3 regions of the Nonomuraea sp. NPDC050153 genome follow, and region 1 is predicted to be linked to each of the others. Evidence: riboswitches for the same ligand, from Rfam matches in the RefSeq annotation. Region 1 holds a riboswitch; each other region holds the start of a gene.
The links. Region 1 has a riboswitch for S-adenosylmethionine ahead of ACIBQ1_RS20975 (PotD/PotF family extracellular solute-binding protein). Riboswitches for the same ligand answer to the same signal wherever they lie in the genome.

Region 1 (5,546 bases):
GGCGTCCGTCGCGGACTTGTCGGACCCGCCGGTCCGCAGCAGGTGGTCGAGGCGGCGCAGCAGCGCGCCGGGCGCCTTCTCCAGCAGCTTCACCGCCTCGGCGGTGCGGCCCTCCGACAGGGCGGCCTCGACCCGGCTGTCCAGGCTCACGGCCCGGCGCGTGCCCCTGGCCGTCTCGAAGACGGCGGCGGCGTTGGGGAACTGCGGATACTCGTGGGGGTGCAGCCGCTCGCCGAGGCGCTTCCACTCCTCCCGGTGGCGCGGCACGTCGCCGAGCTTGGCCGGGGACGCGACCGCGTCCAGCGCCCCCAGCAGGGCGCGGCGCTCGGCGCGGCGGAACGAACGGAACCTGGTGGGCTCGGCCAGCGTGACGTCGCCGCCGGAGCAGCCGCAGGCGAGCCGGAGCACGTCGGTCACCGTGTCGACCAGCAGCGGCCGGCCGCCCGCGAGGCGGACCTCGTTGACGATCGCGCGGTTCTCGCGCACGGGGATGCGCTCGGGCTCGTCGGCGCAGAACCCGGCCAGCAGCCGCAGCGCGTCCAGGTCCTCGGCGGCCAGGGGCACCTCGGAGCCGGCCAGGGAGAAGTAGAGCTCCCGTGCCTCCGACTCCAGGCTCCCGCCCAGCTCCAGCACGGTCACCCGGTCACCGGCCAGCGGGACCAGCTCGTCGTGCGCGGCCAGCAGGTCGGCGTAGGTGTGCTGGTAGCGGCCGTAGCCGGGCAGGGAGAGCAGGTTGAGCGTCGAGGTCTCGACGCGCGCGGCGGCCACCGGGTCGAGCAGCGCCTCGCGCAGCAGCCCGGCCCAGAACTCCAGCGTGTCGGGCACGTTCTTGGGGAAGTTCAGGAAGTACGCGTTGTGCTGGACGTGGTCGCCCACGAGGGTGCGGACAGTGGCCAGAATGCGGACGCCGAGGTCGACCACGGTCTCGCCGCGCAGCCCCGACAGCCGCTCGAGCAGCGCGGCCGAGCACGTGAAGCCGACGCTGAGCAGCGCCGCGTCGAGCTGGCGGGCGGCGGTCTCACCCCAGCCGGACGCGGAGCCGGCCGGGGCGGCGCCGATGGGGACGCGCAGCCGGCGGGCGATGACGAGGCTTTCCAGAGTGTCCACGAACGGCACCATATAGCCGGGACACGCCCGAACGCCGGGGGTTTTCCGTGGGCCCTCCGGCATGTCCGCCTTGATCGCCTGGAGAAGCTCGCCGCCGAGGACGGCGTCCCGTTCACCGCACTACCGGACCCAGAGTTCCCAGTAGCTGCCGCTCCCTGAGCACTCGTACTCGTTCCAACCCTCGCGGACCCACATCTGGCCGGCGTCGACGCAGTTGTACTTGCTGGTGTACACGCCGATTTTCGTCCAGGCGGCCGCCTGAGCAGAAGCAGGGGCGCTGAGCACGCTGACGATCGCGGCGGCCATGCCGGCTACCAGGAGCCCTGCACGTAGACGCATCCGTTCCTCCTTGAAATCCGGGAAGCGATACATCATGATCATGCTGGAAGCGCGCCCCCGAACACAAGTGTTCAGCAATTCTGTTCACGATCAGTTCAAGCTGGGCAGACGCCGAGCCGGGTGCGGTCGCCTTTGCCGGTGACTCGTGGCCCGGCTCGCATCGTTGGCCGGGTGATCGACGTGTGGCCCGCTGCTCGCAGTGACGTCGGCGGTTGCCGTTAACCAGTGGCGTCCCCGTGGACGAGTCTCCTAGCCTTTGCGCTCGTGGCTGATGATCCGAAGACGCGCCCGGAGCGACGTGACCTCGGTCGGGTGTTCAACGAGGTGCCGGAGCTCTACGACCGGGTCCGGCCGGGATACCCCGACGAGTTGTTCGCGGACCTTGGCGGCATCACCGGGATGGACGAAAGGTCGTCGGTGCTGGAGGTGGGCTGCGGTACCGGTCAGGCGACGCGCTCGCTGGCGGCGCTCGGATGTTCGGTGACCGCGGTCGAGCCGGGCGAGGAGATGGCCGCACTCGCGCGCCGGCGGCTCGCCGGCTTCCGCAACGTCACAGTCGAGAGATCGACGTTTGAGGAGTGGGACGACCGCGGCAGACGCTTCGACGTCCTCGTGGCCGCGTCCTCGTGGCACTGGGTCGACCCGTCGATCGGCTGGCGGCGGGCGCACGACGTGCTCCGTCCCGGAGGCTGGATGGCACTGCTCGGCAACGTCGTCGTCCGCCGGCTGGGAGAGCCCGAGGTGTACGCCGAGACCGCCGATCTCCACGAGCGTTTCTGCCCCGGGAATCCTGGTTGGGGTCATCCGCCGCTGGAGGACGACGTGCGCACCACCGACGTGGGCTGGGGTCTGGTCGACGATCCCGGCGGCTTGTTCGGCCCGACGATCGTGCGCTGGCACCCGACCGTTCAATGGTTCGACGGGGACGGCTTCGCCGATCACCTTCGTTCGACGTCGCTGTATCGCAGGCTCGACCGCGATGTCCGTGAGCCCCTGCTCGACGCCGTCGCCGAGCGCATCCGCACGCGGATGGGCGACCGGGCGTCACGCCGTTATCTGAGCGTCCTGCGTGTCGGACGGCGCGCCGAGTGAGTCCAGGATGGTCGCCGGCGGCTGGTCATGCGGCCTTGGCCGGGGGTGGCCGATCCATGATCGGATGCTACGCGCGCATCGCCCTCGGCGACGCCCTGATCAACGCCCTGATCAACGACTGACACCCTGCGCCGCGGGATTGCTAGACTGATCGTTCGCTTTCCGAATCAATCAGAGGGTCGGCGGCATGGCCAAGGCAGCGGATGGGCACATGGGGGTCGTCGCCGGGCTGGTGCGCGCCTCCTTCCTGGTGAACGCCGTCTACGCGGAGTCGGCTCGCGAATACGGGATCACCGCGCAGCAGGGGCAGCTGCTGTGCGTGCTGATGGCGCAGCCGTACGGGATGCGGGAGCTGGGCGGGATCCTGCACCTGGCCAAGTCCAGCCTCACCGAGCTGGTCGACCGCAGCGCCCAGCGTGGCCTGGTGCGGCGGGAGCCGGACCCGCATGACGGGCGCGCCGTCCGCGTGGCGCTCACCGAGCGGGGCGCCGAGCTGGCCGACGCCTTCTACACCGCGACGTGCGCGCGGATCGACGAGCTCCCCTCGGGCCTGGAGCCCGGCGAGCGCGACGCGCTCGGGCGGCTGCTGGGCCGCGTGGTCGAGGACAACCAGGTCCCGGTGGTCTTCATGGAGCCCGCCGACGCGACCGCGCGCTGACGCGCGACCCCCAGGAAGACCGGAACAAAAGAGACAAAGGCCACTAAACATCGCCCTGCGCCATATCTATGTAAATCCTACTGATATAGTCGCTTATGTCACGAGTCCAGTGCGAAGCCCCGGCTTGCTGGACGGCAACCCTCCCACCGCGGCGGGGTGCCCCGGGTGATGACATGGTCGTCGAGCTGAACGGTGCTCCTGGCGGCAAGCGCGGATGTCGAGTCGTGCTGCCATGCGCCCTTGGCCGGCTGCTCGAAATGGGAAGGGAAAGATGAAGGGCGGATTCACTCGCCTCGCGGGACTGGGCATGGTGCTCGCGCTGGCGGTCACGGCCTGCGGCGGCGTCGACACGGCCGGCTCCTCGGGCGGTTCCTCCGGCACCGGCGGCTCCTCGGGCGGAGCGAAGCAGGAGCTCACGGTGACCGCGTTCGCGGGAGCGTGGGGAGAGTTGTTCAAGAAGTCGTTCGTGGAGCCGTTCGAACGCGACACCGGCGCCAAGGTGAACCTCGTCTACGGCGCGAACGCCGAATGGCTCACCAAGCTGCGCGCGGCCGGCGGCAAGAACCCACCGTTCGACGTCATCGCCTTCACGCCGGACGCGTCGCTGCCCGCGGCCTCAGCCGGGCTGCTCCAGCCGCTGGCCACCGACAAGCTGGCGCACTTCAAGGAGCTGGACCCGGTGCTCGCCGGCAAGTCCGCGTACGACGGCAAGCAGTACGGAGTGCCGCTGACCACCGGCTCCACCGGCCTCCTCTACCGCACCGACAAGATCAAGACGCCGCCCGCGGACTGGGCGGACATCTTCGACAAGCAGTACTGCGGCCACGTCGCCCTGCCGCCGCTCACCTACAACCCCGGCCTGGAGTTCTTCTCCGCCCTGGTCACCTCCCAGGGCGGCAAGCTGTCCGATCCGGCCGCCGTGGACAAGGCGTTCGACAAGCTCGCGACGCTGAAGGGCTGCGTGTCCTCCTTCCCCGCCAACGCGGGCAACGCCGCCACCGTCATCGAGAACGGCGACGCCTGGATCATGCCCTTCTGGGACGGCCGCGCCTTCGCCATGGCCCAGGCGGGCTCCCCGATCGGCTTCACCTACCCCAAGTCCGGCCCCGTGGGCGCGCTGACCTCGTACTTCATCGCCGGCGGGACGCAGCGGAGCGACCTGGCGAACAAGTTCCTCGACTACCTGACCGCCGCGCGGAACCAGAAGCCGTTCGCCGAGGGCACCTGGTACGCCGCGGGCAACGACTCGATCTCCTACAGCGAGCCGTTCGAGCAGAAGGTGAAGCACGGTCCCGACGTCTTCAAGAAGTTCATCTGGGTGGACTACGCGGTCGCCACCCCCAAGCTGAACGAATGGCAGCAGCGGTGGAACCAGATCTTCGGCTGACCGCGGAAGAAGGCGGCGGGCACGTCGAGATCGACGGGCTCGCCGCCGGGTACGACGGCGCGCGCGTGCTCGACGTGGACCGGCTGTCGATCCGCAAGGGCGAGTTCCTGTCGATTCTCGGGCCCAGCGGCTGCGGCAAGACGACGCTGCTCAACTGCGTCGCGGGCTTCGTCCGGCCCACGGCCGGGCGGATCGTGATCGACGGCTCCGACGTGACCGGGCGGCCCCCGTACCGGCGGGGCCTGGGCATGGTGTTCCAGAACTACGCGCTCTTCCCGCACATGACTGTGGCCGCCAACGTGGCGTACGGGCTGCGCGTCCGCCGGCTCGACCGGCGCACGCGGGACGAGCGCGTGCGGGAGGCGCTGAGCCTGGTCGGCCTGGAGGGGTACGCCGGGCGGCGGCCCGGACAGCTGTCCGGCGGGCAGCAGCAGCGGGTCGCCCTCGCCCGCGCCCTGGCCATCCGGCCCGCCGTGCTGCTCCTGGACGAGCCGCTGTCCAACCTGGACGCCAAGCTGCGCAGGGAGATGCGGGTGGAGCTGCGCGCCCTCCAGCGGCGCATCGGCACCACCATGGTCTTCGTCACGCACGATCAGGAGGAGGCGCTCGCGCTGTCCGACCGGGTGGCCGTCATGCACGGCGGCCGGGTCGAGCAGCTCGGCACCCCTGACGAGGTCTACCGGCGGCCGGCCAGCCGGTTCGTCGCGCAGTTCATCGGCGCGGCGAACGTCCTGGAGGGCACGGTGACCGCCTCGGGCGCGCTGGACGCCGGCGGGCTCGTCGTCGGGTGCGGCCCGCTGCCGCTGCGGCCGGGCGACCGCGCCGTCGTCGCCGTCCGCCCCGAACGCATCCACCTGACCATCCCGGGCCCGGACGATGCGGGCGCGGGTGGGGTGGCCGGGACGGTGGGCTATCGGGCTTTCGCCGGGGACGCGTGGCACGTGGAGGTGCGGCTGGCCGGCG
Region 2 (5,546 bases), on a different contig from region 1:
CCACTCGCCGGCCGGCACGATGGCGACGACGTTCACCAGCCGCCCGCCTGAGACGGGATAGTGCACGACGTGCCGTCCGGGGCCGAGCCAGAGCGACTGAACGGGCCGCCGTGCGCACTCGGGCGCCTTCTCGACGGGGATCAGCGCGCGGAAGGCGCTCAGGTGGCAGAAGTGCGGCTCCACCTCGGTCACGATCAGGGGTCTGACGGCCGAATGGATGCCGTCGGCCCCGATCACCGCGTCGGCGTGCACCTTCGTCTCGCCGCCCGCTCGATGCGCGAAGGTCAGCCGGACCTCCGCGTCGTCCTGGTCGAGCGCCACGAAGCGATGATCGAGACGCACGGCCTGCGCGGGCAGCGCGTTCTGGAACATCGCGAGCAGGTCGGCGCGGTGCGCGGTGTGCAGGTTGGCGCCGTACATGCGTTCGCACGCCTCGCCCATCGGCTGCGCGTAGAGGACCTGGCCGTTCTCCCACCGCCGGAACTCGAACGCGGCCTCCAGCCAGACCGCGCACCGGGCCAGGGCGTCCCCCAGACCGAGCCGCCCGATCAGCCGGACCATGTTCGGCGCGACCACCACCCCGGCCCCGACCTCGCGCAGCACGGGCGCCTGCTCGTACACGACGGCGTCCACACCGGCCCGGCGCAGGGTGAGCGCCGCCGCCAGCCCACCGAGCCCACCGCCCACGACTGCCACCCGTAAGCCCACGGCACTCCTCCAGCGTCGATCGATCCCAAGCAACATCAGGGCACGGCACCCCCGGGGCTCACCGCGCCCTGAACCAGAAGGTACGACCGCCGATGCGCCCGGCCAAGCTCCGGCCGCCGGCTTCCCGGCTCTCCAAGCCGACGGGGTCCTAGCCGGCGTCCTCGGACGACGGTGGCGGGCCGGCGTTCAGGCCGACGTTCAGGCCGACGTTCAGGGCTGCGTGCAGCCGTTCGTACGTCGGAGCCAGGCGGCGCAGGCCGGCCGCGAGCGCCGGGTCGTCGCCCGACACGAGCGGCCCCTGCAGCCCTCCGACGATGCGGGCCTGCTCCGCGGCGACGGCCGCGCCCGCGTCGAGGCCGAGGGATGACAGACAGGCCGCCAGGTCGTTCAGGCGGCGGGCGCCCACCCGCACCGCGAACGCCTGCCACAACATCCTGATCTCGGGGTCCAGCCCTTCCTCCACCATCCGGGCCGTGCGTTCGGCGGCTTCCGCCTGCCCCAGCGTGCCGGGGGAGACCTCCAGATCCGTCCGACCGGCCAGCCAGGCCGCCCCGGCGGGCAGGGAGCGGCGCAGCGCCTGTTCCGGAGTGACCGGCTCGCGCCGGGTGAACCCGTGCCGCATCCGGAACGGCCGCTTCAGGTAGGTGATCAGCTCCGCTCGCCACGCCTCGACGAACGCGCCGACCCGCAGCGTGGCGTACGGGTAGCCCTCCGGGTCGTGCACGAGCACGGTGTCGTCGTCCACCTCCAGCGCCACCACGTAGTGGTCGGCGCCGACCGCCTTGCCCGACCCGGGCTGGTAGGGCAGAAGTCCGAGCTCCAGCGGCCCGGCCAGCACCGGACCGTTCCGGCAGGCGCGGCGCAGCCGGTCGAGCGCCGCCGCGGCGGTTCCACCGTCCACGTGCTCGCACTCCCAGCCGAGGAGGTCGATCGCGGTGTCGAGCCCGATCTCGGGGTCCCAGCCGAACGGGTCGAACAGCGGAAGGCGCCCGCCGATCAGCTGCATTCCGTACGGGGAGCCCGTCAGGACCTCGATCACGGCCGGAGGCGGCGCCTTGTCGCCGAGGGCCATCGCGAGGGAGTTGGCGTAGCAGTACGGCCCGGAGCCGACGTAGGTGACAGACATGGCCCGAACCGTGCCGCCTGACGCGGTGTCAGAGTCAAGCCCGTCCGCGCCGCTGAGGGGCCTGCCCCCGACGCCCTCGCGTCCGCTCGTGCATCACCACGCGGGCACCGTCCGAGCGATCACCCAGACCCTGAGCAGGGGCGGTACGTGGCGGCTGGAGATCGGGCCGCCCGCCCCGATCCGCCGGGGCGCTGGGACCACCAGTCGCGAGGCGGCGCTGCTCGATGACATCGGGGTCGCCCACCGGAGGGCGGGCCGCCATGACGAAGCGATCACCCACCACCTGCGCGCCCTCGCCCGCGTCGGCGAGGCGGGCAACCGCCTGACCCGCGGGGCGATCCTCACGCACCTGGGGCCGGCCTACCAGCGGGCGGGGCGCTGCTCCGAGGCGATCACCGCGCACACCCGCTCGATTCCCGTCCTGAGGCAGGCCGGTATCCGGGCCTATCCCGGACTCGTCGTCGGGTATCTCGCCGAGGCACACCGCCTGGCCGGAGCCTCGGAGCGGGAGCCGACAGCGGTGAGACGGGCACGCAATGCCGCTCTTACCGTCGGCCATTCGGTGGCGGTCACGGCGAACATGGCCGAGTCGCGCAGCGTGCCCTCCTCGCCCGGCGCCCACGACATGGACCAGGAGCGCAGCACGCCTTCGAAGGGGATGCCGAGCCGTTCGAGCGCGTGGCGGCAGCGGAGGTTGCGGGCGTCGGTCTTGAGGTCGACGCGGGCGACGCCGAGCTTCTCGAACGCGTACGTCATCAGCAGCAGCTTGGCCTCGGCGTTGATCCCGGTGCCCTGCGCGGAGGCGGCCAGCCAGGTGAAACCGATCTCGATCGCCCGCAGGCCGGGCCGATCCGGCCAGGTGCGGGGATCCCACAGCGCGGTGCAACCCACCGCCCTGCCGTCGGCGACCCGGACCTGCCCGAACGGCGTCAGCCCACCGCGTTCGAGCTGCGTTTCCACATAGTCCTTCATCCCCGGCGCGCGGGGCACCAGCGTGAAGCCGTAGGACGAGCGTTCCTCCTCGGCCGCCGCCGCCAGATCCGCCACGTGCCCCATGGCCAGCGGCTCCAGCCGTACCAGATCGCCGGTCAGCACAGGAACATCAAGCAGCACGCTCATCGAGACTCCCTCATCGTTCCTGGCATTGGCACCTTTCCCGCCGGCTTACCGCCGGGGAGGTTGCCGGACCGTCACAGGGCCAGGTCCCTCGAGTCCTCTGGATGATTGACAGGCGGAGATCCTGCCAGGCCGGGCCGAACGCCGTCAAACAGCACTCACGCTCCGCGTCACGCCGAACCCCCGGCCTGCCTGCAGAACACCGCCGGGCCGGTGCAGTGATGCGGCGGCCCTAAACATCAGATGTCTGATAACCTGATAAGTTGGATGGCCTGCCGAGAGGAGCGCGTGCGTGGTGGCAGCAGTAGCCGGGCCCCGGCCTGGGCAGGTGGGGCCGCGGCCGTCGGAGTGTGCGGAGGCCGCACGCGGGCGGACGGCCGGCGGAGAGGCGGCCCGATGACGATCGTCTCCCGTCCGGCCGACACCGGGCACGTGCTGCGGGCCCACGCCGTGGATCTCGTCCGCGACGGTCGTCACCTGCTGGAGGGCATCTCGCTCACCGTCGGTCCCGGGGAGCACTGGGCGCTGCTCGGCGCCAACGGGGCGGGCAAGAGCACCCTGCTCGGACTGCTGGGCGCCGTCACCCACCCGACCCGCGGCGTGGTCGAGGTGCTCGGCCGGACCCTGGGCCGGGTCGACGTCCGCGAGCTGCGTTCGTACCTGGGGCACGTCAACCCGCGTCACACCCCCGACGGGCCGTTGCGGGTCCGCGACGTGGTGCTGACCGGGCTGACGAACACCGCCGCGCTCGTGCCCCGCTGGACGCCCGGCGAGCAGGAGGCCGAGCGGGCGGATCGGCTGATCGCCATGCTCGGGATGGGCCGCAGGGCGCAGGCGGCGTGGCCCACCCTCTCCCAGGGCGAGCGCGGTCGCGCGCTGATCGCCCGTGCCCTCATGCCGCAGCCCCGGCTCCTGCTGCTCGACGAGCCCGCCACGGGGCTCGACCTGGCCGCCCGCGAACAGTTGCTGGCCAGCATCGACGCGCTGCGCACCCGGCACTCGTCGCTGGCGACCGTGCTGGTCACGCACCACCTGGAGGAACTGCCCGCCACCACGACACACTCCATGCTGCTGCGCGACGGACGCTGCCTGGCCGCCGGGCCGGTCGCAGACGTTCTGACGAGTGAGCTGGTCAGCACGTGCTTCGACCACCCGGTACGCATCATCCGCAGCGACGACGGCCGCTGGGCCGCCCGGGCACAGCCCGTCCCCGCCACCATGCCCGACGACCCGCCGGCGCGTGTTCGACGGCACGGTGGACGGCCTCAGGAGGCTCCCAGCGTCGCTGTCCCGCCAGTCCTGTGACGTCGATCGCGGCAAGCGGGCGCGGCCGAGGCGGTTCTGCCGCGCAGGGCACATCCGTCGCTGACAATCCGGTTGACCCTACCTTTACTAGGGGGGTCAGCATAATCGGTTTGCAGCCGGCGGCCTCATAGCTTGGACGCGTCGTATTTCGAATCGCGGTCGATCAGCCAGTCAGTGCGACTTCGCCCGACCGCGGCTGGGCGTGAGGAGGCCGACCATGAGCCAAGCCACACAAAGGACCGTTCGCCCTGGCACCGCCGATCCGGATTTCGCCCCGCGCGCGCCGGACATGGTGGGCCCGGCCGATCCCCGCTATCGCTGGCTGGTGTCGAGGGGCTACAACCAGCGATTCCAGTGCGCGCCCGAACACGTGCGACCGGCCGCCTCCACTGAGGACGTACTGGGGGCCGTCGACCAAGCGGTGCGGACAGGTCGGCGGATCGCGGTCCGCAGTGGCGGTCACGGCTTCGAGAACCTGGTGGATGATCCGTCCGTGCAAACGCTCATCGACCTGTCATCGATGAACGCGGTCCAGTACGACTGGCGCCGCGGCGCCTTCATGGTCGAGGCGGGCACCACGCTGGGTGAGGCGTACCGGAAGCTGTTCCTGGGCTGGGGTGTCACCATCCCCGGCGGAACCTGTCCCGACGTGGGGATTGGCGGACACGTCTGCGGCGGCGGATACGGAGCCCTGTGCCGACTGCACGGCCTGATCGTCGACCACCTGTACGCGGTGGAAGTGGTCGTGGTGGGACCCTCGGGAAGGGCCACGAGGGTGGTGGCGACCCGGGAACCGTCGGATCCGAACCGGGAGCTGTGGTGGGCTCACACGGGAGGCGGCGGCGGCAACTTCGGGATCGTCACCCGGTACTGGTTCCGGTCCCCGGACGCTCATGGCGGCGAGCCCGCCACCTTGCTGCCCCGGCCTCCTTCCACGGTCTTGCACTACTCCTTGGAGTGGCCCTGGCCGGAGCTCGACCAGGAGGCGTTCGTCCGGCTGGTCCGGAACTTCGGAGAATGGGGCGAGCGGAACTCGGCGCCCGGCTCACCCGGGGCCGCCTTGTACGGCGAATTGTCCCTGCCCAGCCGGCCCAGCGAGACCATCACCCTGTCCGGGCAGGTGGCCACCGACACCGGCGCGCAGGCTCTGCTGGACGACCTGGTGAAGGCGCTCGGGCAGGGCGTCCCCGTACAGCCCGCCCGCCAGTCGTCCACCCTTCCGTGGCTCGCCGCCACGCAGGCCTTCGCCTACGAGTCGGGTCCCTCCGACCTCCGCTTCAAGATCAAGTCG
Region 3 (5,546 bases), on a different contig from region 1:
CTACTCCGGTGCGAAGGTCCTGGCCCGCTTCACGCAGCGCGAGTGGTATCTGCCGAAGAGCAAGATCCTCGTCGTGGACCAGTGGAACACGCCGGGGCTGTCCGACACGCTGGAGAACGCCGACTGGAACTGACCGCGCTCAGATCTCGTCCAGCGCGTCGAGCTGGGCCGCGAGCCACTTCTGCGGCGGCAGGGCGGTGGCCGCCGCGTGCAGCTTGTCGCGCCGCATGCGGCGCTCGTCCTCCGGCATGACGAGCGCGGCGTGCAGCGCGGCGGCCGTGCCGCTGATGTCGTACGGATTCACCACGAGCGCGTGCGGGCCCAGCTCGGCCGCCGCCCCCGCCTCGCGCGAGAGCACGAGCGCGCACCTCGTGGACAGGATCGGGCCCTCCTTGGCGACCAGGTTCATCCCGTCGCGGATGGGGTTGACCAGCAGCACGTCGGCCATCCGGTACGCGGCCAGCGAACGCGGGTAGTCGTCGTTGACGTTGAGGATCAGCGGGTCCCAGTCCTCGGTGCCGTACTCGTCCTCGATCTCCTGCGCGCAGCGCAGCACCGACGCGGTGTATTCGCGGTATTCGGGAAGGTCGTGCCTGCTCGGGTACGCGAACGCCAGATGCACCACCTTGCCGTGCCACTCGGGATGGGCGGCCAGGAACTCGCGGTAGGCCACCAGGCCGCGCACGATGTTCTTCGACAGCTCGGTGCGGTCGATGCGGACGATCAGCCGGCGGTCGCCCACCTGCTCCCTGAGCGCGATCATGTGCGACTCGACGTCGGGCTCGACGGCGCGCTCCCACAGCGCGTCGCCGTCGACGCCGAGGCTGTGCACGCCGATGCGGGTGGTCCTGCCCTCATGGGTGACGCTGCGCCCCACGCGGTCGACCTCCGCGCCGAGCAGCGCCTCGCAGCAGTCCATGAACGCCAGCGCCCACCTGTCGGCCAGGAACCCGGCGTGATCGGCGCCCAGGATGCCTTCCAGGACCTCGCCGACCACCTCGTCGGGCAGCAGCGAGAAGTATTCGGGCGGCGCCCACGGGGTGTGGCTGAAGTGCGCGATGCGCAGGTCCGGCCGCTCGGCGCGGAGCATGGCCGGGGTCAGCGTCAGGTGGTAGTCCTGCACCATGACGCGGGCGCCGTGGCCGGCCTCCTCGGCCAGCGCCAGCGCGAACGCGCCGTTGTAGTCGCGGTAGGACTCCCACTCGCGCTCGAACCTCGTGCCGAAGTTCGGCGAGTTGGGGATGTCGTAGAGCAGGTGGTTGACGAACCACAGGGTGGAGTTGGCCACGGCGTTGTAGGCGCGGTGGAAGGTCGCGGGCGGGATGTCGAGCATGCGCAGCGGGCCCGTGTCGTATCCGGCGTGGTCGATCCGGCCGCCGGGCACCAGGCGCACGGCGCTGCGGTCGCCGTCGGACAGCGCCGCGCACACCCACAGCACGCGGTCCTTCCTGGCCACCTCGGACAGCGCCGAGACCAGGCCGCCGCCACCGCGTTTCATGGTCAGCTCACCGTCGTCCGAGACGGTAAAAGAAACGGGTCCTCTGTTGGAGGCCACCAGGACGCTGTTCATCTACGCTCCCTTCGCCCATAGGATCCCAGCTATGGCGCTAGATGAGCTAACCGAGGAACTCGCCCGCTCGGCCGCCGGAGGAGATCATCGCGCACTTGGCGAGCTCCTGGCGCGGATCGAGCCCGATGTGATGCGGCACTGCGCCCGGATCCTCCCCTATCACCAGGACGCCGAGGAAGCCTCCCAGGACACGTTGCTGGCCGTGGCGCGCAACATCGGCCGGTTCGAGGGCCGGGCGCGGTTCAGCACGTGGCTGCACATCGTGACGGCCAACTGCGCGCGCACCACGTACAGGTCGCTCAAACGGCGGGCGGCCGAGCAGACCTCCGACGAGTTGCCCACGCAGAAGCCCGACGTGGCGCGGGTGAGCGTGATCGCGGGCTCGCGGCTCGACCTGCTCGACGCGATGGAGGCGCTGGAGGCCGACAAGCCCGACCTGGCGCAGGCGCTGGTGCTGCGCGACATCGTCCAGCTCGACTACAACGAGGTGGCCGAGCAGCTCGGCATCCCGCTCGGCACCGCCAAGTCGCGCATCCATCAGGCCCGCAAATACGTGCAGGGAGTGCTGGGTGATGATTATCGCTGAGACGCCGCGTCCCGCATCCTGAGACAGGTGGCCATCCCGGCCTCATGGGCGGGTAGAGTCCATTTCAACAACTGCATATTGCTCATCCAGAGGGGTGGAGGGACCGGCCCTGCGAAGCCCCGGCAACCCTCCCGGCTTGAGACTCGCGACCTGGCGAGGCCGACCGGGACAAGGTGCCAATTCCGGTCTGCGGTCAAGGTGGCCGCGGGCGAAGATGAGGGAAGGCCTCGCTTCATGTCGCTCGACTTTGGTCCTGCTGTCGGTCTGTCCTGCCGTGAGTGCGGCACGCGTTACCCGCTCGGTCCGAGCTTCGCGTGTCTGGAGTGTTTCGGGCCGCTCGAAGCGGCCTATTCCTTCGGCGAGGTGACCCGTGCCGACATCGAGTCGGGTCCCGCCAACATCTGGCGTTACCGGTCGTTGCTCCCGGTGCCGGTTGACGTCGCCAGTAAGCCCAATATGAACCCCGGTTGGACCAAACTGGTCAAGGCCGGAAACCTCGGGCGCGCGCTGGGCCTCAAGTCTCTGTACGTGAAGGACGACTCGGGCAACCCCACCCATTCCTTCAAGGACCGGGTCGTCGCCATCGCCGTCGAGGCGGCGCGTAACTTCGGCTTCCACACCCTTTCCTGCTCCTCCACGGGCAACCTCGCGGGCGCGGTCACCGCGGCGGCGGCGCGCGCCGGGCTCGAGGCGTGCGTGTTCATCCCCGCCAACCTCGAAGCTGCCAAGATCGCCATGGCTCGCGTGTTCGGCGGCAAGCTGATCGGGATCGACGGCACCTATGACGAGGTCAACCGGTTCTGCTCCGAGCTGATCGGCGACCCGCTGGGCGACAAGTGGGGGTTCGTCAACGTCAACCTGCGGCCCTACTACGCCGAGGGCTCCAAGACGCTCGCGTACGAGATCGCCGAGCAGCTCGGGTGGCGGTTGCCCGAGCAGATCGTCATCCCCATCGCCTCCGGCTCGCAGCTCACGAAGATCGACAAGGGCTTCCGCGAGCTGGTGAAGCTGGGGCTGGTCGAGGACACGCCGTACAAGGTCTTCGGGGCGCAGGCGGCCGGGTGCTCGCCGGTCTCCACCGCGTACAAGGCGGGGCACGACGTCGTACAGCCGGTCAAGCCCGACACCATCGCCAAGTCGCTGGCCATCGGCAACCCGGCCGACGGGCCGTACGTGCTCGACATCGCCCGGCGCACCGGCGGGGCCGTCGAGGACGTCACGGACGCCGAGATCGTGGCCGCGATCAAGCTCCTGGCCTCGACGGAGGGCGTCTTCGCCGAGACCGCGGGCGGGGTGACCGTGGGCGTGCTGAAGAAGCTCGTTGAGAGCGGGCGGCTCGACCCCGAGGCCGAGACCGTGGTCCTCAACACCGGCGACGGCCTCAAGACGCTCGACGCGATCAGCGACGACGCCCAGCCCACGGCCGTGATCCGGCCCTCCCTCGACGCGTTCCGCGCGGCTGTCTGACAACCAGGAAAGGCAAGTTAAACCATGAGCGTTTCGGTGCGGATTCCCACCATTCTGCGCACCTACACCGGGGGCAACGCCGAAGTCAGTGGCGAGGGCGCGACTCTTCGTGACGTCCTCACCCAGCTCGACTCCGACTACCCGGGGATCGGCGCGAGAATTCTGGATGAATCGGGCAAGATTCGTCGTTTTGTCAACGTTTACGTTGGGGAAGAGGACGTCCGTTTCGCCGACGGGCTGGACACTCCGGCACCTGAGGGCACTCAGATCTCAATCATCCCGGCCGTAGCCGGCGGCTGAGTGCCATAGATCACACCTGAGAAGGCGCCCCTAGTGGGCGCCTTCTCCATTTCCAGGCCAAATGAAACGTTGAACCGCCTTCGATGCGAAGAAATGCGTCGTTTGCAGATTGACTCTGTTGCCAAACCCCGTGCCACAGGTATGGTCGAGGGCGATCGTCTGGCTGATTTTCCGTTAAGTCGGGCGATAACGGGTCTCGCGGAGGAATGGGTGAGATCTGAAAGTCCAGTAAGAGGAGTCGGAAGTGGCGCAGGGCACCGTCAAGTGGTTCAACGCGGACAAGGGCTACGGCTTCATCGCGGTAGACGGTGGTAAGGATGTATTCGTCCATTACTCAGCGATCATGATGGACGGGTACCGATCTCTCGAACAGGGGCAGCGCGTCGAGTTCGAGATCACGCAGGGCCAGAAGGGACCTCAAGCGGAGTCCGTCCGCGCGGTCTGATACACCCCCCTGGTATGCACCGGCGGGGATCGCACGGCAACGCAGTCCGGGCGAACCCGCCACCTTTCTCTCGTCGACTCGATCACGGCGAGCCGCGTTGAGGCGGCTCGTCGTGGGTACGGATCCCGCTACCTGCGGTGGCCTGGACGCGGCTCTTCGCAGGTACGGGGTCCCGCCGCCACCGCCGACGGACGGCCGGGCACGGCCCGCCACGCAAGCCGATACGGGGAGGAAAGCCCCGGTAGGAGGCTTCTCGCTTGCACTCGGCAGGGTAGAGTGCTAAACAGTTCGTTGGCACTCTGTGCAGCAGAGTGCCAATACTCGGATCGGGACGATGGGGTCTGCCGCAGGAGATGCTGACCCATGCCGTCGCGGGCGTCGGCTCGGTCCACGACAAGCCACCCTGCATCTGGGAGGTCTAGCCTTATGGCAGCCAAGATGATCGCGTTTGACGAGGACGCCCGGCGCGGTCTCGAGCGCGGTATGAACCAGCTCGCCGACGCCGTCAAGGTGACCTTGGGGCCCAAGGGCCGTAACGTCGTGCTGGAGAAGAAGTGGGGCGCCCCCACGATCACCAACGACGGTGTCTCCATCGCCAAGGAGATCGAGCTCGAGGACCCGTGGGAGAAGATCGGCGCCGAGCTGGTCAAGGAAGTCGCCAAGAAGACGGACGACGTCGCCGGCGACGGCACCACGACCGCCACCGTGCTCGCCCAGGCGCTGGTGCGCGAGGGTCTGCGTAACGTCGCCGCGGGCGCCAACCCGATGGGCCTGAAGAAGGGCATCGAGGCCGCGGTCGAGCGCGTCAGCGAGGAGCTCTCCAAGCTGGCCAAGGACGTGGAGACCAAGGAGCAGATCGCCTCCACCGCCTCCATCTCCGCCGCCGACCCCGAGATCGGCTCGCTCATCGCCGAGGCGATGGACAAGGTCGGCAAGGAAGGCGTCATCACCGTCGAGGAGAGCAACACCTTCGGCCTGGAGCTTGAGCTCACCGAGGGCATGCGCTTCGACAAGGGCATGACGTCGATGTACTTCGTCACCGACTCGGACCGCATGGAGGCCGTGCTCGAGGACCCGTACATCCTGATCGTCAACAGCAAGGTCTCCGCCAACAAGGACCTGCTGCCGCTGCTCGACAAGGTCGTTCAGTCCGGCAAGCCGCTGTTGATCATCGCCGA

Region 2: another riboswitch for S-adenosylmethionine. It lies ahead of ACIBQ1_RS40665 (GNAT family N-acetyltransferase); the one in region 1 lies ahead of ACIBQ1_RS20975 (PotD/PotF family extracellular solute-binding protein).
Region 3: another riboswitch for S-adenosylmethionine. It lies ahead of thrC (threonine synthase); the one in region 1 lies ahead of ACIBQ1_RS20975 (PotD/PotF family extracellular solute-binding protein).

The regions. Positions count from the first base shown of each region.
Region 1 is NZ_JBITJQ010000007.1:371,210-376,755, reverse strand. Features, by position in the region: gene ACIBQ1_RS20995 (hypothetical protein) at 1-1,107, opposite strand, end outside; gene ACIBQ1_RS20990 (hypothetical protein) at 1,228-1,446, opposite strand; gene ACIBQ1_RS20985 (class I SAM-dependent methyltransferase) at 1,711-2,538, shown strand; gene ACIBQ1_RS20980 (MarR family winged helix-turn-helix transcriptional regulator) at 2,726-3,196, shown strand; SAM riboswitch class IV at 3,293-3,413, shown strand; gene ACIBQ1_RS20975 (PotD/PotF family extracellular solute-binding protein) at 3,468-4,583, shown strand; gene ACIBQ1_RS20970 (ABC transporter ATP-binding protein) at 4,562-5,546, shown strand, end outside.
Region 2 is NZ_JBITJQ010000023.1:117,931-123,476, forward strand. Features, by position in the region: gene ACIBQ1_RS40650 (FAD-dependent monooxygenase) at 1-708, opposite strand, end outside; gene ACIBQ1_RS40655 (hypothetical protein) at 857-1,834, opposite strand; partial or broken gene ACIBQ1_RS40660 (tetratricopeptide repeat protein) at 1,833-2,252, shown strand; gene ACIBQ1_RS40665 (GNAT family N-acetyltransferase) at 2,279-2,953, opposite strand; SAM riboswitch class I at 2,961-3,061, opposite strand; gene ACIBQ1_RS40670 (ABC transporter ATP-binding protein) at 3,347-4,255, shown strand; gene ACIBQ1_RS40675 (FAD-binding oxidoreductase) at 4,473-5,546, shown strand, end outside.
Region 3 is NZ_JBITJQ010000040.1:27,800-33,345, forward strand. Features, by position in the region: gene ACIBQ1_RS52870 (hypothetical protein) at 1-133, shown strand, start outside; gene ACIBQ1_RS52875 (trehalose-6-phosphate synthase) at 140-1,570, opposite strand; gene ACIBQ1_RS52880 (RNA polymerase sigma factor) at 1,602-2,156, shown strand; SAM riboswitch class I at 2,236-2,377, shown strand; gene thrC (threonine synthase) at 2,391-3,623, shown strand; gene ACIBQ1_RS52890 (MoaD/ThiS family protein) at 3,648-3,923, shown strand; gene ACIBQ1_RS52895 (cold-shock protein) at 4,168-4,368, shown strand; gene groL (chaperonin GroEL) at 4,795-5,546, shown strand, end outside.